DNA from 3 places in the Zhongshania guokunii genome. Region 2 is predicted to be linked to each of the others. Evidence: predicted binding sites of a transcription regulator. Region 2 holds the regulator's gene; each other region holds the start of a gene.

Region 1 (6,126 bases), on a different contig from region 2:
GCAAATCCGGGGTGGGTGGATTTGTATGCGGGGATGCTGGCTTAGTTTGGGTGCTCTGCGGTTGGGGGGAGATACCGGATCAAGTCCGGTATGACGGTGTTATAGAGTCCGGCATGACGATGTTAACAAAGCCGGTATGACGCACCGCCTTTTGTCATTCTGAACTTGATTCAGAATCTGGTGTTGCGAGGTGTATTGGGTGCCGCCCAGTGAGATACCGGCTCGGGGGCCGGTATGACGGTGTTAATAAGTCTGGTATGACGATTTTAACAAGGCGGGTATGACGCGCCGGCTTTTGTCATTCTGAACTTGATTCAGAATCTGGTGCGGCGAGGTGTATTGGGTGCCGCCCGGTGAGATACCGGATCAAGTCCGGTATGACGGTGTTATAGAGTCCGGCATGACGATTTTAACATGGCGGGTATGACGCACCGCCTTTTGTCATTCTGAACTTGATTCAGAATCTGGTGCGGCGAAGTGAATTGGGTGCCGCCCGGTGAGATACCGGCTCGGGGGCCGGTACGACGATTATAAATAGTCCGATACGAGGTTAACAAGGCGGGTATGACGCGCCGTCTTCTGTCATTCTGAACTTGATTCAGAATCTGGTGTTGCGAGGTGCATTGGGTGCCGCCCAGTGAGATACCGGATCAAGTCCGGTATGACGGTGTTAATAAGTCTGGTATGACGATTTGAACAAGGCGGATATGACGCACCGCCTTTTGTCATTCTGAACTTGATTCAGAATCTGGTGTTGCGAAGTGTATTGGGTGCCGCCCGGTGAGATACCGGATCAAGTCCGGTATGACGGTGTTTATAAGTCCGATATGACGATTATAAAGAGTCCGGTATGGCGATTTTAACAAGGCGGATATGACGCGCCGCCTTTTGTCATTCTGAACTTGATTCAGAATCTGGTGTTGCGAGGTGTATTGGGTGCCGCCCGGTGAGATACCGGCTCGGGGGCCGGTATGACGGTGTTAATAAGTCCGCCATGACGGTTATAAGAAGTCCGGCATGACGGAAATGAGGTGGCTTTAGCTTCTCAAATTCAGTCGCGCCAAGGCTCTTTCTGCGGCAGCCAGTACTTGCTTGGGCGCAGTGCCGCCGATGTGGTCTCTGGCGTTCACGGAGCCTTCTAAGGTCAGTACATCAAACACGTCTTGTTCAATATCGGTGCTAAAGGTCTGCAATTCTGCAAGGCTCATTTCTGAGAGGTCTTTGTTTTCGGCGATGCCGTAGGCAACGGATTTACCAACCACTTCGTGGGCGTCGCGGAAGGGTAGGCCTTTGCGCACTAGGTAGTCGGCAAGGTCGGTGGCGGTGGAGAAGCCGCGCATGGCTGCTTCGCGGGTTACGTCGGCGTTGACGGTAATGGCAGGCACCATATCTGCGTAGGCTTTTAGGCAGTCTTTTACGGTGTCGATGATGTCGAACAGCGGTTCTTTGTCTTCTTGGTTGTCTTTGTTATAGGCCAGCGGTTGCGACTTCATTAGGGTTAATAAGCTCACTAGATGGCCATTCACGCGGCCGACTTTGCCGCGAATAAGTTCTGGCACGTCGGGGTTTTTCTTCTGGGGCATTATTGAAGAGCCGGTGCAGAAACGGTCGGGCAGTTCGATAAATTTGAATTGCGCCGAGGTCCATAGCACGAGTTCTTCGCTGAAGCGCGACATATGGGTCATTAGCAGGCTGGCGGCGGCGGCGAATTCGATGGCAAAGTCGCGGTCGCTTACTGAGTCTAGTGAGTTTTCGGTGGGGCGGTCAAAACCCAGCAACTCGGCGCTGTAGTGGCGGTCGATGGGGTAGGTGGTGCCGGCCAGTGCTGCGGCGCCCAGTGGGCATTGGTTGAGGCGCGCTGCGCAGTCTTGGAAGCGGCTGTAGTCGCGCTCTAGCATTTCATTCCAAGCCAGCATGTGGTGGCCAAAGGTAACGGGCTGGGCGGTTTGCAGGTGGGTGAAACCGGGCATAATAGTGTGGGCTTCGCGGGTCGCTAGGGTGATTAAACCCTGCTGGAGGCGGCTTAATTCGATAACGATTAAGGCTAATTCGTCGCGCAAATACAGGCGAATATCGGTGGCAACTTGGTCGTTGCGCGAGCGGCCGGTGTGCAATTTTTTGCCGGTAATACCGATTTTGTCGGTGAGCCGCGCTTCAATATTCATGTGCACGTCTTCAAGACTTACTGACCACTCGAAGCGACCGCTGAGGATTTCGGCGCGAATCTCTTCTAAGCCTTCTTGAATTTTGCTGAGTTCGTCGGTGGTGAGTACGCCGACTTTGGCGAGCATGGCGGCGTGGGCTAGCGAGCCGTTAATGTCGTGGTGGTAAAGGCGCTGATCAAAGCTGACTGAGGCCGTAAAACGCTCTACGAACTGGTCAGTTGGCTCGGTAAAGCGGCCGCCCCAGGGTTTAATGCTCGGATCTTTGTCACTCATTGCGCTGTTGTTCCTGTATTGCTTGGCTGTAGGGCTTGCTCCCGCTGACTGGTGCAGGTGGCCCTCAGACGCCTAAAAGGCGCCATTATAGCAGTTTTGCGTCTGCTCGCCTGCGCAGCGATGCGTAATAAAATTGTCATACCTCGTGGCCATACTGTTTTTCCTTAAAATAGAGCCCTCACCCAAGGAAGAGCAATGACCGACGTCAGTTCCCCCCGCGCAAAATTAGTAGAAATGCTGTGGCAGCTAAAGCTGAGCTACGACAAGCAGGGCGATAAGGGCGTGCGTTACATCCATTTTAATACCTTGTTAAATGATCCCGACTACCGCAAAGAGTTGATAGAGCAGGCGGCGGTGAGCAGCAACGCTGAAATTCGCGAATTGGGCGTCGGCCTGCGCAGTATTAATGTTCACTCTGCACTAACTCAAGGCCGCCACGACCGCGCCCTAGGGGTGAACCCCGATATTGCCGAGACCGTGGGTTATAAACAGGCGGCCAAGGCCGAAAGCAAGCCTATGCGCAAATCTCTGTTGGGCATTGGGGTATTGTTATTGGGCGGCTTAATAGGCGCGGCCTTGTTTAGCGATGACGTAAAAGGCTTGTATAGCAGTACAAAATTGGTGAGTGGCTCGCTGCATGGCGATCAGCTGTGGACCAGCGACAAGACCTGGGTGCTCGACGGTATTGTGTATGCCGAGGCCGGTGCGCGGCTGATTATTGAAGCCGGCACCGTGGTGCAAGGCCGTGAGGGCAGTGCTTTATTGATAACCCGCGATGCTACGATTCAGGCGCGGGGCACGGCGAGCCAACCGATTGTCTTTACCAGCGCCGTGGCAGCGGGCAAGCGCAAGGCCGGCGACTGGGGTGGCTTGGTGCTGTTGGGCAACGCGCCGGTAAATACCGCCGACGCCCAGATTGAAGGTTTAACAGCCGGTGATACTCGGGGCATGTTTGGTGGTGTTGATGCCAGTGATAATTGCGGGGTACTCGAATACGCCCGCATCGAGTTTGCCGGCTACGAGGTATACGCCAATAACGAATTAAATGGCCTGACCTTGGGCGGCTGCGGCAGCAAAACGATAGTTCGCAATGTGCAGGTACACCGCGCCTTAGACGACGGCATCGAGATTTTTGGTGGCAGTGTTGATCTGCGTCATATCTTGATTACCGGCGCGGCTGACGACTCCCTAGACTGGGATATGGGCTGGAGCGGCCGGGTGCAGTTTTTACAGGTTCAGCAATACCCCAGTATTGGCGATAACGCCTTTGAGGCCGATAACGATGAGTTTAACCACAATGCAGGGCCAGTGTCGGAGCCCACGTTTTACAATGTTACCTTGCAAAGTATGCAGAGCAGCGAGCGCCATCAGCGCGCCATGACCCTGCGCCGCGGTACGGGCGGTCACTTTTATAATATGGTGATTGACGGTTTTTCTGGCGAGGCCATCGACATTAAAGACCCCAGCACGGTGGCGCGTATCGATCAGGGTTTGCTGAGTTTTGGCGGTCTGTTGATTAGCGATATTGGCAGCGGCGGCCGCGCATACTTTGCCGATGAAGCCGGCGAGCAAAACGACGACGGCGGTTTTGACGAGGCCGCGTACTTTGCTAAAACGGCAGAGCTGGGTAATAGCCCGCAATTTGTGCAGCGCCTGCAAAGTGAGGCCGATCACGATTATCGCCTTGCCGCCAGCTCACCGGCCAGAAACAAGGCCCAGGCGGTTCCCCAGGGCGAGTTTTGGGATGAAGCGGCGAACTACTGCGGCGCATTTCGGCCGGGGGTGGCGGCGATGTGGACCGACGGCTGGACGAGCTACCCAGTTAACTGATTGTATAACCACTCTTTTTTTGAATATGCGACTCGCCGATTGCCTGCTATGCTCAATGTCTACCTTGGTAAACTTTGATATAGGCAGGCATTGTGCAACGTCGCGAAACTGATAAACCACTGGATTACCGCATTCGCCGAATTTCATTTGTTGGCGATCTTCTTAGCCCCCAATCACTGCTGCTGATCGTTTTGTTGGCGGTGTTGTTGTCGCTGTCGCTGACCATCTTAAAATCGGGTTTACAAAACTTTGATTGGTATCTGCTGGGCATGTCGGGCATGTACATTATTTGGTGTTTGCTGGGCGCGGCAACGATCTTAACCTGGTGCAAACCTCTGTTTGAACGGGTGAGCACCGCCTACACCGCGGGCATCAGTTTTGTGATTGGCCTGTTGTGGGTTGCCGTGGTTACCGTGGCGTCGCAGTGGTTGGCTAGCGGCGTGATTCAGGGCGAGGCTTGGAATATTGATTTTTGGCATATTGCCGACACCCTCACGGTGGCGAGCCTGATCTTGGGCGTGGGCATGCGCTACGCTTATTTAAGCCTGCAATTTCGGCTGCGCGAGCAAAGTATTTTGCACGCCCGCCTCGACGCGCTGCACTCGCGTATTCGCCCGCATTTTTTGTTTAACACCCTTAATAGCATCAGCAGTTTAATTAGCATTGAGCCGGTAAAAGCCGAGCAGGCGGTGGAAGACCTCGCCGCGCTGTTTCGCGCCAACCTGCAGGGCGGTATGAGCATGGTGCCCTGGGTGGAAGAGCGGGATTTGTGTGAGCGCTATTTGCGCATTGAAAACGCGCGGCTTGGCGATCGTTTAAAAGTAGATTGGCAGCAGGCGGAGCTGGGCGACAAAGTCTTGGTGCCCTCTCTGCTGTTACAGCCGCTATTAGAGAACGCCATTTTGCACGGCATCCAACAATTGCCCGATGGTGGCACGGTGGTGGTCGAAGCGCGTCTCAAGGGCGATATGGTCGAAATTGCGATTAGTAATCCGCTACCCAGTGGCGCGGCTGCGCCAGCGGGTAACGGCATGGCCAATGAGAATATTCGGCTGCGTCTGCAAACCCTGTTTGGCGACCGCGCGGGCTTTGGCGCCAGCCGTCAAGACGGTCACTATCGCGCCCATGCTTCTTTCCCCTTGGCTTATGAGCGCAGGGCGAACGCGCGGTGAGAGTGTTGCTGGTTGATGATGAGCCTTTGGCGCGCCAGCGCGCGGCGCGCTTATTGGCCGAGTTAGACAATATTACGGTGGTCGGCGAAGCGAGCAATGCCGAGCAGGCCATTAGCGAGTTTGAACGCTGCCGGCCAGACGCCTTGCTACTCGATATATCGATGCCGGGCATGAACGGCATCGAGCTGGCTAAACGCCTTGGCGAATACGATCCGGCACCCGCCGTGGTGTTTTGCACTGCCTACGATGAATACGCGGTGGCTGCATTTGATACCCACGCTTTGGGCTATTTGCTCAAGCCCATTCAGCGCGACAAGCTCGCGGCAGTGTTCTCGCGTTTGTCGCGGCTCAATCAGGCCCAGCTCTCGGCCTTGGCCGCGCTAAGTGAAGACACCACGAGCAGCGGCCCCCGCCAACAGCTGTGTATTAGTAGCGCCCAGGGTATGACGTTACTGCCGGTGTCGGCGGTGCGTTATTTTTATGCCGACAATAAATACGTAAGCGCGGTGCACCCCGAGGGCGAGTTGCTCTTGGATGAAAGTTTAAAAGAACTAGAAGACGAGTTTGCCGATCAATTTATACGGGTGCACCGCAATGCGCTGGTGGCCTTGGTTTACTTGCAGGGCATTGAGCGGGTTGGGGTGGGCGGCTATCGGGTGCGCTTACAGGGTATGAGCGATGGCCCG
Region 2 (6,126 bases):
AGTATTCCGAATAAAGGGGCATTATACTTGATATTGGTCTTACTTGCTGGCCGATGACGCAGCCATGCAAAATATAAATAGCCTTACTAAGTGCTTGAATATTTAGAGAAATCAGGGGTAAATAAGTGCCTGTCACACAAGCGATTAAGAAAAGGGCCCGGAAATGGAGTGGTTGAATTCAAATATAGCGTACTGGCATTGGATGGTTTTTGGCCTACTGCTGGTAGCCAGTGAGATGTTTGTCCCTGTTTTTGTGATGATTTGGTTTGGTGCCAGTGCCATTGCCGTCGGATTAGTGCTTGCGGTAGTTGAAATGAGTTTAGTCGTTCAGCTGTTGTTTTGGTTGACGTTATCCGTGGCGGATTTACTGCTGTGGTTTAAGTTTATTCATCCTAAAATGAAAAACCGCACGCTTTCTGGTATGTCGCGGGAGCAGGTGATTGGGCAAGAGGGCATGGTAATTCGTATTGGGCCGGAGGTGGAGCACGGTACTATGCGTTTTTCGATACCGGTGTTGGGCAGTGACGAGTGGCAGTTTATTTGCCGGGAGCCAATTTCGGTAGGCGATCGCGTGTGTGTGGAAGATATTTCAGGCAATACACTGATTGTGCGCGGTCCGCACGGTGGCGCCTAAGTAGGCATATGGCAAGTATTTAAATTCAAAGATAAGGAAGTGTGCGATGGATGGCTTGGCAGTAGTAATTGCATTGGCAATATTGGTGGTTATCACCCTGTTAAAAGGGGTGAAAACTGTCCCGCAGGGTTATAAACATATCGTTCAGCGCCTAGGTAAGTATCACGTTACTTTAAATCCTGGTTTAAATTTTATTATTCCGTATATCGATTCGGTGGCTTATAAGTTGACCACCAAAGACATTGTGCTGGATATTCCCTCGCAAGAAGTCATTACCGAAGATAATGCGGTGATTATTGCCAATGCGGTCGCCTATATTAATATTGTGGCACCAGAAAAAGCGGTTTACGGCGTTGAAAACTACACTTTTGCAATTCAAAACCTAGTCCAAACTGCGCTGCGTTCTATTGTTGGCGAGATGGCGCTGGACTCGGCGCTGTCGTCGCGGGACCAAATTAAAGCCAAACTAAAAGCCGCTATATCTGAGGATATTGCCGATTGGGGGATTACCCTGAAAACAGTAGAAATTCAGGACATAAACCCCTCGCCAACGATGCAGGCGGCCATGGAAGAGCAAGCGGCGGCAGAGCGCCAGCGGCGCGCTGCGGTGACTAAAGCTGAGGGTGAAAAACAGGCGGCCATTTTGGAAGCTGATGGCCGTTTAGAGGCCTCGCGTCGTGATGCGCAAGCCCAAGTAGTGCTTGCCAAAGCCAGTGGCGCCGCTATTTCGCTAGTGTCTGAGGCGGTGGGCAATGAAGAATTGCCTGTGCTTTATTTGCTTGGCGAGAAATACACCGAAGCGCTGCTGCGTTTGGCCTCTTCAGACAATGCTAAAACGGTGGTTTTACCTGCAGATTTGCCGCAGGCTTTGCGCGGTATATTAAATAAAGTCTAATGAAGGATTGAGCGTTTTACATGGATCATACTTATCGTTTAGTGATTAGCTGCCCAGATCGCGTGGGGATAGTAGCCCGCGTTAGTCAGTTTGTTGCAGAGCAGGGAGGTTGGCTCACCGAGGCAAATTATCACGCCGATGCCGAGAGCAATTGGTTTTTTATGCGTAATGAAATTCGCGCCGAATCACTGAAAGTGAGTGCGCAGGCCTGCCGTGCGGCATTTGCACCGATTGCCGAGGAGTATGGTATGCACTGGGCGCTGGTGGACTCTGCGGTTAAGCGTAAGGTGGTTATTTTGGCCAGTCACGCCTCCCACTGTATTGCCGATATATTGCATCGCTGGCACAGTGGTGAATTGGACTGCGATATTCCCTGTGTTATATCCAATCACGAAAACCTGCGTAGCATGGTGGAATGGCACGGTATCCCCTTTGAATACGTTGCTATTGATCCGCAAAACAAAGCACCCGCCCACGCTAAAATTATGGCCTTGGCCCAAGAATACCAAGCAGACTGCGTGGTATTAGCGCGCTATATGCAAATTATTCAGCCCGAATTTTGCCAGGCTTACGCAGGGCGAATGATCAACATCCATCACAGTTTCTTGCCGTCATTTATCGGTGCAAACCCTTATCAGAAAGCCTTCGATCGCGGTGTTAAATTAATCGGCGCCACCAGTCACTATGTCACCGAACGTCTCGATGAGGGGCCAATCATCGAGCAAGATGTAATTCGGGTTTCCCATCGGCACAGCAAAGACGATTTGGTTCGTCTTGGTAAAGATGTCGAAAAATCGGTGCTTGCTCGGGCACTGCGCAATCATCTCGAAGATCGTGTTTTGGTTCACGGAAATAAGACGGTAGTGTTTGATTAAGCTGGGAAAATTGGAAGTGTCATAAAATTGTCACTAAAAATCGTTTTAATGCAGCTTACAAATATCGCAAAAAAAGGTTAAAGGGATGACTGCAAGCACCATATTGATCGTCGACGACGAAGCTGCGATCCGTGAAATGATACGGGTAGGACTGGAGTTGGCCGGCTATGAGTGTCTGGAAGCGAGCAATGCGCAGGACGCACATGGCCTTATAGTGGATCGGCGACCTGATTTGGTGCTGCTAGATTGGATGATGCCGGTTACCAGTGGCTTGGAATTACTGCGTCGCCTGCGTAGAGATGAGCTGACCCGCGACCTTTTAGTTATTATGCTGACCGCCAAAGACGATGAAGACAATCGCGTGCAGGGCTTGGATGTGGGGGCCGACGACTACATTACCAAACCGTTTTCATCGCGGGAGTTAATGGCGCGAATTAAAGCTATAATGCGGCGCTCGACAAGTCGTGAGCAGGAGGAGAGCATCGAGGTCGCAGGCCTGAAATTAGACCCTAGCAGTCACCGGGTGTTTGTTGACGCCACGCCATTAGAGATGGGGCCTACCGAGTTTAAATTACTAAAGTTCTTTATGACCCACCAAGAGCGGGCGTATAGTCGCGGCCAGCTTTTAGATCAAGTTTGGGGAACCAATGTCTATGTCGAAGAACGCACAGTTGATGTGCATATTCGGCGGCTTCGCAAGGCGCTGCAGACCGAACTTCGCGACTGCGGCCTCTTAATTCAAACAGTTCGGGGAACGGGCTACCGTTTTTCCACCACGGGTGTTTGCGCATAGCGCGAAATGATGCGGTATTACAGCTGGAAGACAGAATTATTACGGCTTAGTGTGCCATTGCTTGCAATGGCCGGGGCCTGCGTTGTTTTTGACTTGGGGGTATTGCCCCTGCTGGTGCTCGCAATATTGATCTGTGGCCGTGTATTGCAGCAATTGCAGCGTCTGTCGGATTGGTTGTACAGCGGCACCGGCGAAGAGCCGCCGGAGGCAATAGGGATGTGGGGCCAAGTTTTTGATGTGATATACCAAATGCAGCGAGACTCTAGTCAAGACAGTGATCGCCTGCAGGCAATGATTGATTATTTACACTCTTCATTTGCGTCAATGTCCGACGCGGTGGTGATGCTCGACCCCCAGGGCAATATCGAGTGGTGCAACTCTTCCGCCCACGATTTACTTGGGCTAAGGCAAGAGGGAGATGCCGGCCGGCAGCTGGTTAATCTGCTGCGCAGTCCCGCCTTTTTACGGTACTTTGAGGCAGAGCGCTATCAGGCGCCACTGGAGATGAATTCCCCCGTAAATGGCATGATCAACCTCAGTATTAGTGTCAGTTTTTTTGGCAAGCGCAATCGTCTATTGTTTGCTCGTGATGTGACTCGAACCCACCGTTTAGAGCAAATGCGTAAAGATTTTGTTGCCAATGTCTCCCATGAGTTACGCACGCCACTCACTGTGATTAACGGTTATCTAGAGACTTTTTCTGAGCACGGTGGCGAAAATCCGCGCTGGGATAGGGCGGTAAATCAAATGCTGCAACAGTCGCGGCGGATGAATTTATTAATCCAAGACCTTATGTTGCTGTCGCGCTTAGAGTCGGTGCCAAAATTGGCTGATGAAAGTGTTATTCGCTTGCGGCCATTAATGGAAATGATTCGCGAAGAGAGTGAGACCGCAGCGAGTGGCTCGCGGAATATTGTGATTGAATGTGACGATAATATTGCAATAAATGGCAATGCCAATGAATTGCGCAGCGCTTTTTCTAATTTGGCGGTCAATGCTGCGCGCTATACCAGTGAAAATGACAAGATAATTTTGCGCTGGTATCAAGATGACTACCATGCCTATTTTGAAGTTGAAGACACCGGAATAGGCATTGAACCCCAGTATATCCCTCGTTTAACAGAGCGGTTTTACCGCGTAGATCAAAGCCGCTCCCTTGATACGGGCGGCACTGGGCTGGGTCTGGCCATTGTTAAGCATGTTCTTATTCGCCATCGAGCCGAATTGCGTATCCGTAGTGTGCCTAATACCGGCAGTGTTTTTAGCTGTGTCTTTCCCAAATCTGCAGCAGTAAAAGTGGCTTAAGCTGGCGGTAAAGGATATTTGGGGCTGTTGTCACAAAGTTGTCATAATTCGTCTATAAAGTGGCATCGTTGTAACAGCTTAATGGCTTTGGGAGTATCGAATTGAAGATCAAATATTTAGTAGCAAGTACGGTTGTGGCTTTGTCGTCAATGGGCGCGGTTGCCGATACGAGCGTAGATAGCAAACTGCCAGACTACACCAAGGCATCTGGCGTATCGGGTAATTTATCTAGCGTTGGCTCCGATACACTCGCTAACCTGATGACTTTGTGGGGCGAGGATTTTAAGCGTATCTACCCGAATATCAATATCCAGATTCAGGCTGCTGGATCGTCTACTGCGCCACCAGCATTGACCGAAGGCACATCTAATATCGGTCCAATGAGCCGTAAGATGAAAGACAAAGAGCTTGAGTCTTTTGAGTCTAAATATGGCTATAAGCCAACTGCAATCCCGGTAGCGATTGATGCTTTGGCGGTTTTTGTGCACAAAGACAACCCAATTTCAGGTATGACAATGGCACAGGTTGATGCGGTGTTTTCTAGCACCCATAAGTGTGGTCACGCTGCAAATGTAGATACATGGGGTGGTTTGGGCATGAGTAATGCTTGGGCGGCACGGGATATTCAAATGTTTGGCCGCAACTCGGTTTCCGGAACTTACGGTTACTTTAAAGAAGAAGCCCTGTGTAAAGGCGATTTCAAAAATGGCGTTAATGAACAGCCTGGTTCAGCGTCGGTAGTGCAGTCGGTTTCTACCTCTATTAACGGTATCGGCTACTCTGGTATTGGTTATAAAACGTCAAGCGTGCGCGCAGTGCCATTGGCAAAAGACGAGAAAAGTGCCTTTGTTGAGGCCAATGCCGAAAATGCGACTAAAGGTAGCTACCCGCTGTCGCGCTTCCTCTACGTTTACGTAAACAAAGCACCAAATAAGCCGCTGGCACCATTGGAACGCGAGTTTGTGAAGCTGATTCTGTCAAAGCAAGGCCAGGAAGTCGTAGTTAAAGATGGCTACATTCCACTGCCGGCCAGCGTTGTTGACAAAATAAGCAGTAAATTAGAGCTGTAAATCAGTCTAGGTGTAATGCTTGTAAGAATGCCGCAGAGCTGATTTGCGGCATTTTTTTTGCGGTAATGCCGAGTGTCATAATACTGTAACAAAACTGTCATACTGTGTGTGCTGGTTTTTAGAGAGCGAGTAAAATGAGTCAGTCTGAGGTACGAGCTACCGCTTCCGCCTACCGCAAATGGCGGCAAGTTAAAGATGGTCTTGCAACAGCCACCATCACTACCGGTGGAATTGGGGTCCTGTTTGCCATTCTGCTGATATTTTTCTACCTGCTGTATGAAATTATGCCGCTGTTTGAGTCGGCTTCCCTTAAAGAAACCAATCAGTATGCGGCAACCAGCGAGACTTCCAGCCTCTACTTAGCGATGGAGGAGCAAGCCGAAGTAGGTTTTCGTCTTGACCGTTCTGGGCGGGCTGATTTTTTCCAAGTGAGCGACGGCAAATTACTATTGAGTGAAGAGCTGCCCTTAAACAATGCGGCAATTAGCAGCTTTTCACTCGACTCCGAAGTTAGTCGCATTTTTGCGCTTGGCCTAAATGATGGCCGAGTACTG
Region 3 (6,126 bases), on a different contig from region 2:
ATCCATACCGGTCCACTCCGGTAGCACCGCAAGATCAGTGAAGGGGAATAAGTTAATACCCTGTTCGGACTTCACCAGCTGCTCAGCTCGAATAAAGTTGTACTTGCGAGCACTTAAATCCGAGAGCGTTGCCTGATCGCGAACAATCGTGGGGCGAATAAACACCATCAAATTACGCTTTACTTTACTGGTGCTATCAGAGCGGAACAAGCGACCCAAAATGGGTATATCGCCCAACAGTGGCACTTTTGCTGATTGCTCAGTTACTTGGTCATCGATCAAGCCACCCAGTACAATGGTTGCACCATCGTTAACCAATACTGAGGTTTTTATGGTGCGCTTATCGGTAATAACATCGGCCGCATTATTTGATGGGCTCAAAGAGGAAACTTCCTGTTCTATCGTAAGCTGAACAGCATCTCCTTCGTTAATCTGCGGGGTAAACAATAGTTTAATACCCACTTCCTGACGGCTAATCGTCTGGAAGGGGTTGGTATTAGTTGAGCTCGCAGTAGAGCCGGTAATCACCGGTATTTCCTGACCAACTAATATAGACGCCTCTTCGTTATCTAAGGTCAATAAGCTAGGTGTAGACAAAATATTTGATTCTGAATCACTCGCCAAAGCGGTTAACAAAGTAGCAAAGCTAAATGCACCATCTCGCAGTTTACCCAAACCAATCGCTGCGCCACGCACGCCACTGGCAGCGGCAGCGGCCGCTTCTTCACCAGCAAGCAAGCTAATAATTCCCGGAGTGCTGCTGCTACCCGAAGCGCCACCGCCAAAATTAATGCCACCGGCCGGCTGATTACTGCCATTGCTGCCCTTAAATAACCACTGCACACCCAGCTCTTTGGCGCGATTATCTGACACTTCGATAATAATTGCCTCCACCAACACTTGGGCGCGGCGAATATCAAGATCGCGAATTACCGATAGCAAATCAGTAATGATATGGGGGCTGCCTGACATCACAATAGAATTCGTTTGCTCGTGGGCCTCAATATTTATCAATGACGAGGAAGCGCCACCTGCGGCGGGACGGCCTGCGGCCTCATCGCCTTTTACGATAGTATCGCTAATACTTTTTAGTACAGGCGCCAAATCAACTGCTTTTGCATATTTGAGGTATTGCACGCGAATATTAGACTGGGTACTCACCTCACTATCGAGATCAGCTACCAAGCGTCGCAAATAGCTGCGCGCCTCGTCGTCACCAAATAGAATTAAGGTATTAGTACGCGAATCTGCTGCCACCACCGGCTTAGATGCACCACGTTTGCGGGTCTGTTGGGACAGTACCTTGCTAAGAACACGCTCGACTTCTTCAGCAGAGGAATTCTTTAAAACCACAGTTTCCATCAGCTGTGAATCGACTGAGTTGATGGCATTAATAATCGACATCAAGCGCCGCACATTGGATTCACGATCGGTAATAAGAATAATATTGGAGTCGGCGTAGCTAGTAATAACACCGACCTTATTGTCGACCAGCGGCCGCAGTGACTTCACTAACTCGTCGGCATCGGCATTTTGTAGCTGGGCAATTCGCGTAATGATGGATTCACTACGACCGGTATTGCCACGGCCGAGCTGCACTTCAATACCTTCTATTTTTGCAGCTTGGTTGGGAATTACCTTGAGAATTCCGTCGCCAACCTCGATCGCCGAATAACCTTCGACGCCCAACTGTAAAAGAAATATTTGATACAGTTCTTCGGCATCGAGTTTGCGGTGACTCTGCACAGTGATTTTACCTTTCACCCTGCTGTCCACAACGATTGTTTTGCCCGTTAACTTGGCCACGGTATCGATAAACTCGCCAATATCGACATTTTGCATATCCAGTTCAAAGCGCTCGGCCATGGCCGTGCCAGACAAAACAATGAATAGGCTAAATATTATGCTGATTTTCAAGAACAAGGATTTCATAAATCAAATCTTTTGGTGAGTATGGTATCTGCGCGTTTTATCAGCAGCTCGTAGGAACTGGTGTTTTCCATCATTTTCATTAATTCTGGTGGCGACATATCGGATAACGATTGACCATTAACCGATAACACCACATCGCCGGGTTCAAGGGACAGCTGCGAAAACAAACGTCCATCCCTACCCGGTTTTACTGCATAACCCGTCACCTTACCGCCGTCCATTACCGGATTAACGGAGAAAAACCGAACTAACTGCAAAGGACTATTTTGCACGGTATCGCGAGGGTCGCCAACCAATTCGCGGATACCAGGCGTAGTCAAATCGACGTTCTCAGCATAGCTCGCGCGCGGTGCCCCGGCTGTTCGCAAACCCGCCGCGGCGGCCTTTTGATCCAGCTCTATTTTTTCCTGTTTACGGTTGTTTTCAATAATAATGTGGTCAGCTAATACCGCCAGAAGTGTAACGGTACCCGGCACGTCGATTTTCTCGCCAATGCCATAGGCCTTGGTTTTGCTGCCGTGACGCAAAACCGCCACGCCGCGCTCATCATTACCAGCAACTAAACCAATTACCGTGATTTTTAAGGCGCTGCGGCGAATATCTTTTTGAATTTCAGCCCCTGCAACTGGCGTGCTCGGCCTAAGACCAAACAAGGGCACCGCCAACAGGCTCTGAACATTGTATTGCTGGGCAGAAGTATTGCTGCTCGGCGCATCTACCTCGCCGGCAATGGGCAATCGAATCTCGCGAAACATACCCACCAATTGCCAGCACAGTCCCGCCAGAGTGGCCAAAAGCACAGCAGCCAATGAGACCGTCAACCATTTGGCCAACCGAGGGGAAAACAGCTTTATTAATGTCACAGACTGATCCACGTCTCAGACTTTCCCCATCAAGGTCACGAAGCGCCGAATACTAGCCGAATTATATGACATTTTTCTTACAATCATCCTTAGTAATAATTAGAGGCCAAAACCCTGCACAACAGCACAATTCCGCTGTGCTACATAAAATACTTAGCCCCTAGGGCTGGTGCTATTTAAATACGCAGTGCTTTGCATAATCAGCGGCTTCATTTCCGGTCCAGTCGCCCTTCGGTTTGTTTTCCATGCCTGCACACCAAGCGTCACTACCGATCTCTGGCGCGCAAGCGGTCATCAAGGTCACCGACACCAACAAACCAAGCAATGTTATTGTTTTCTTCATGGCAAATCCCTAGCAACACATATATTTACTGAGTGTAACAGAGGCCGACACCCGCAAGCACGGCCCACCATCCATTTAGCCTAAAAAACCGCTTAGACTTGGACCATCTCAAAATCTATTTTACCGATACCGCAGTCGGGGCATTCCCAGTCTTCGGGCACATCAGCCCACGCGGTGCCTGCGGGAATACCGTCATCAGGCCAGCCCTCGGCTTCGTTATAAACAAAACCACAGATAACGCATTCCCACTGTTTAAATTCGCTCACACACATCTCCTTAAAATGACCTTAGCGCCCGCTCATCACTCTCATCAGACCGCTCAATTTAACGCCGAGCAGCCAAACCGAGGCGTATACTATCGAAATAACAAGCAAATTATTAGCATCAGCTAATATAAGAAACTTATTTTAATGCAAGCCGAGCGCTTTTTTTCAAAAACGCAATAATAGCACTCGATCCCGCCCTTCTCGCTCCAAGGTTAACGCCACTTGGCTGCGCTCAGACAAGTCCGAATAAATATCGGTTAACGCTTCTTTAGCAGACAATGCAATCCCATTTACCGCTTTTACGCGATCACCAGACTGTAAAGCCAACAACTCAAACAAGGCCTTATCGTCGCCAGGCGCAAGATAGTAGCGTCGCCCGCCAGTGGCCTCGACCTGGACATTTAGCTTTACCCGCCCGCGCAGCGACAGCGGTCGCTTATATAACCGCTGATGATAATCGGCGAGTAAAGCCATTACCGCCTTATTTTGCCGCAAATCAATAATGACGGGTAAGTCCGGAGCAAATTCGGCGCCAACAACAGGCCGCACACTAAGCTTATTGTTATCAGCTGGCACCCCAGCCACACTCAGCAGCGCATAACTGCCGCAGTTATCGATCAACACCGAATCATCAAACAGTTCTCTCAAGCTTACGCAGGGCGGCAGCAACACATCGGTGTTACGCACACTCTGTCGCTTGCCGTCGATCCACATTAGCGCAAAGCGACCCTGCTGATCGGCGCTAAGCTTTTGTAATTGCAGGGTGCTTTCAAAATACGGATCCTCACCAAACAGGTCGGCATTATCAGCATTGAAAATTAACGCTTCTTCACTTGCGGCATTTCGAACCGGAGACAGCCAAGCTAGCATCGCTAACACAAGCCCTGTAAATACCCCAAAGCCCAATGCTTGCAGCCCTTTTAACAACACACCACCCCCTATTCACTTAGCACTGCACTAAACAACACCAGCCTTTACGCAACAAGTCACTATCTAGATATTTTTCTCCACAGCGACCACTGATATACAATAGCGCTTTTGGGCAATGAACCCTGCTATGGAATTACATCTCGCGCCGATGGAAGGCGTTGTCAACGCTCGTATGCGCGCCCTAATCACCGCCGTCGGAGGTATAGACCGCTGCATTACAGAATTTGTTCGGGTCAGCGACCAACTGCTGCCACCCAGAGTATTCCATCGTCTCTGCCCTGAACTTGACCACGGCGGGCTAACCCCCAGCGGGGTACCTGTTTACATTCAATTACTTGGCGGCGAACCTGGGCCAATGGCAGAAAATGCTGCACGGGCAGCCAGTCTTGGCGCACCAGGCATCGACACCAATTTCGGCTGCCCAGCTAAATGCGTTAACCGCCACCGCGGCGGCTCGGTATTACTCGACGAACCAGAACTTTTGTATCAAATAATAAAATCCATGCGCGGGGCAGTGCCTGACAACATCCCAGTTACCGCAAAAATACGCTTAGGCTTTAAGGACTCCAGTCGTTTGCATGAGATTGTCTCCGCCATTAGCGAAGCTGGCGCCAACGCGCTAACCATTCACGCCCGCACCAAGGAAGACGGCTACAAACCGCCAGCACACTGGCAGTTATTAGCCCAAGTGCATGAGCTTACTACAATTCCTATTATTGCCAACGGCGAGGTATGGAGCCCCGAAGACTACTCCCGCTGCAAAGATCAGAGTCGCTGCGAGCATGTTATGCTAGGCCGCGGATTGCTCGCACGCCCAGACCTCGCGCTAGAAATTAAATCGCAATTACGCGGCGAAGATTATCAACGGCACGACTGGCGCGCAATAATGAATTTAGTAGAAGCGCTGTTCGAAGACAGCTTAATGAATTGCGCGCCGCGCCATGTTGGCGGGCCAATTAAGCAATGGCTAGGTTATTTGCGCCGTGAATACCCAGAAGCACAGCAACTATTCGAGCGAATCAAACGGCTTAACACACCCGCTGACCTCAGCGCCGCGATCAGTGAACACCGCAGCCATTTAGCAATGGCTGCGTAGACTAGCTTAAAGCAAGTAAATGACTAGCCAGCCAGTTTATTTTTTAAGTAGTTAAACTCGTCAAGCGCACCAGCGTCAGTTTGCGCCACAACAAATTTCTCAACTTTACCACCCACCAGCGGAATTTTCGCCTTGCAACGGTGATCAACGATATGCTCACAGCCTGTTGCGGTAGCCAATAGCGAGCACGTGGCTTTTAACTCGGCCGGCTGCCCTTTTATAATAATAGACAAACTACCAGCCCAACCATTAGGCTGCCGCTGCCAAGTTTCAACAAAGTCTAGCGATTGCTTTGAATTAAAAATCTTAGCAAGTACCGATGGCAGTTCACGCACTACTTCGCGGTGCATGCGAACAATCACTTGGTCCTCGCCCACCTCAACATCACAGTCGGCACTCAATTCGCCAAGCGCTATACACCGCTCCACCCGAAAGTCGGGGTCGCACAACAAGGCCCAAACTTCGTCTACTCCACAATCAAACTGACATTTCACCGCCATATCGCACCCTCATGTATTTATCAATTTTATTATTTAACTGATTTACTTCAAGAGCTAGCTTACCCCAATGGCGATATGGCGACTATTATTGAATTTACCTTTCAAATACAAAACGATGCACGAGCATACCGCCGAACATTGCCAGCAAAAAAACAAGGAATGGCATGGCTCCAGTAAGCAACGCCACCAGCGCAGG

Evidence for each region. Region 2 encodes PhoB, which activates phosphate uptake and scavenging genes when phosphate is short. Its sites were predicted from a motif close to TGTCATAAANNTGTAACA; they were not measured.
Region 1: AB4876_RS06840 (beta-helix domain-containing protein) is a predicted target of PhoB. The motif match lies at 2,562-2,579, and genes of this name have one in related genera.
Region 3: gspC (type II secretion system protein GspC) is a predicted target of PhoB. The motif match lies at 2,860-2,877, and genes of this name have one in related genera.

What each region holds. Positions count from the first base shown of each region.
Region 1 covers NZ_JBFRYA010000005.1:12,952-19,077, forward strand. Annotated here, with positions in the region: gene AB4876_RS06830 (GIY-YIG nuclease family protein) at 1-45, shown strand, start outside; gene argH (argininosuccinate lyase) at 1,038-2,438, opposite strand; gene AB4876_RS06840 (beta-helix domain-containing protein) at 2,634-4,268, shown strand; gene AB4876_RS06845 (sensor histidine kinase) at 4,361-5,440, shown strand; gene AB4876_RS06850 (LytR/AlgR family response regulator transcription factor) at 5,437-6,126, shown strand, end outside.
Region 2 covers NZ_JBFRYA010000021.1:16,813-22,938, reverse strand. Annotated here, with positions in the region: gene AB4876_RS17490 (NfeD family protein) at 164-634, shown strand; gene AB4876_RS17485 (SPFH domain-containing protein) at 681-1,529, shown strand; gene purU (formyltetrahydrofolate deformylase) at 1,550-2,404, shown strand; gene phoB (phosphate regulon transcriptional regulator PhoB) at 2,490-3,197, shown strand; gene phoR (phosphate regulon sensor histidine kinase PhoR) at 3,204-4,502, shown strand; gene AB4876_RS17465 (PstS family phosphate ABC transporter substrate-binding protein) at 4,604-5,572, shown strand; gene AB4876_RS17460 (ABC transporter permease subunit) at 5,707-6,126, shown strand, end outside.
Region 3 covers NZ_JBFRYA010000001.1:340,829-346,954, reverse strand. Annotated here, with positions in the region: gene gspD (type II secretion system secretin GspD) at 1-1,932, opposite strand, end outside; gene gspC (type II secretion system protein GspC) at 1,929-2,795, opposite strand; gene AB4876_RS01560 (DUF3012 domain-containing protein) at 2,968-3,138, opposite strand; gene AB4876_RS01555 (rubredoxin) at 3,231-3,410, opposite strand; gene AB4876_RS01550 (hypothetical protein) at 3,570-4,334, opposite strand; gene AB4876_RS01545 (tRNA dihydrouridine synthase) at 4,462-5,430, shown strand; gene AB4876_RS01540 (DUF2505 domain-containing protein) at 5,454-5,930, opposite strand; gene AB4876_RS01535 (DUF6691 family protein) at 6,025-6,126, opposite strand, start outside.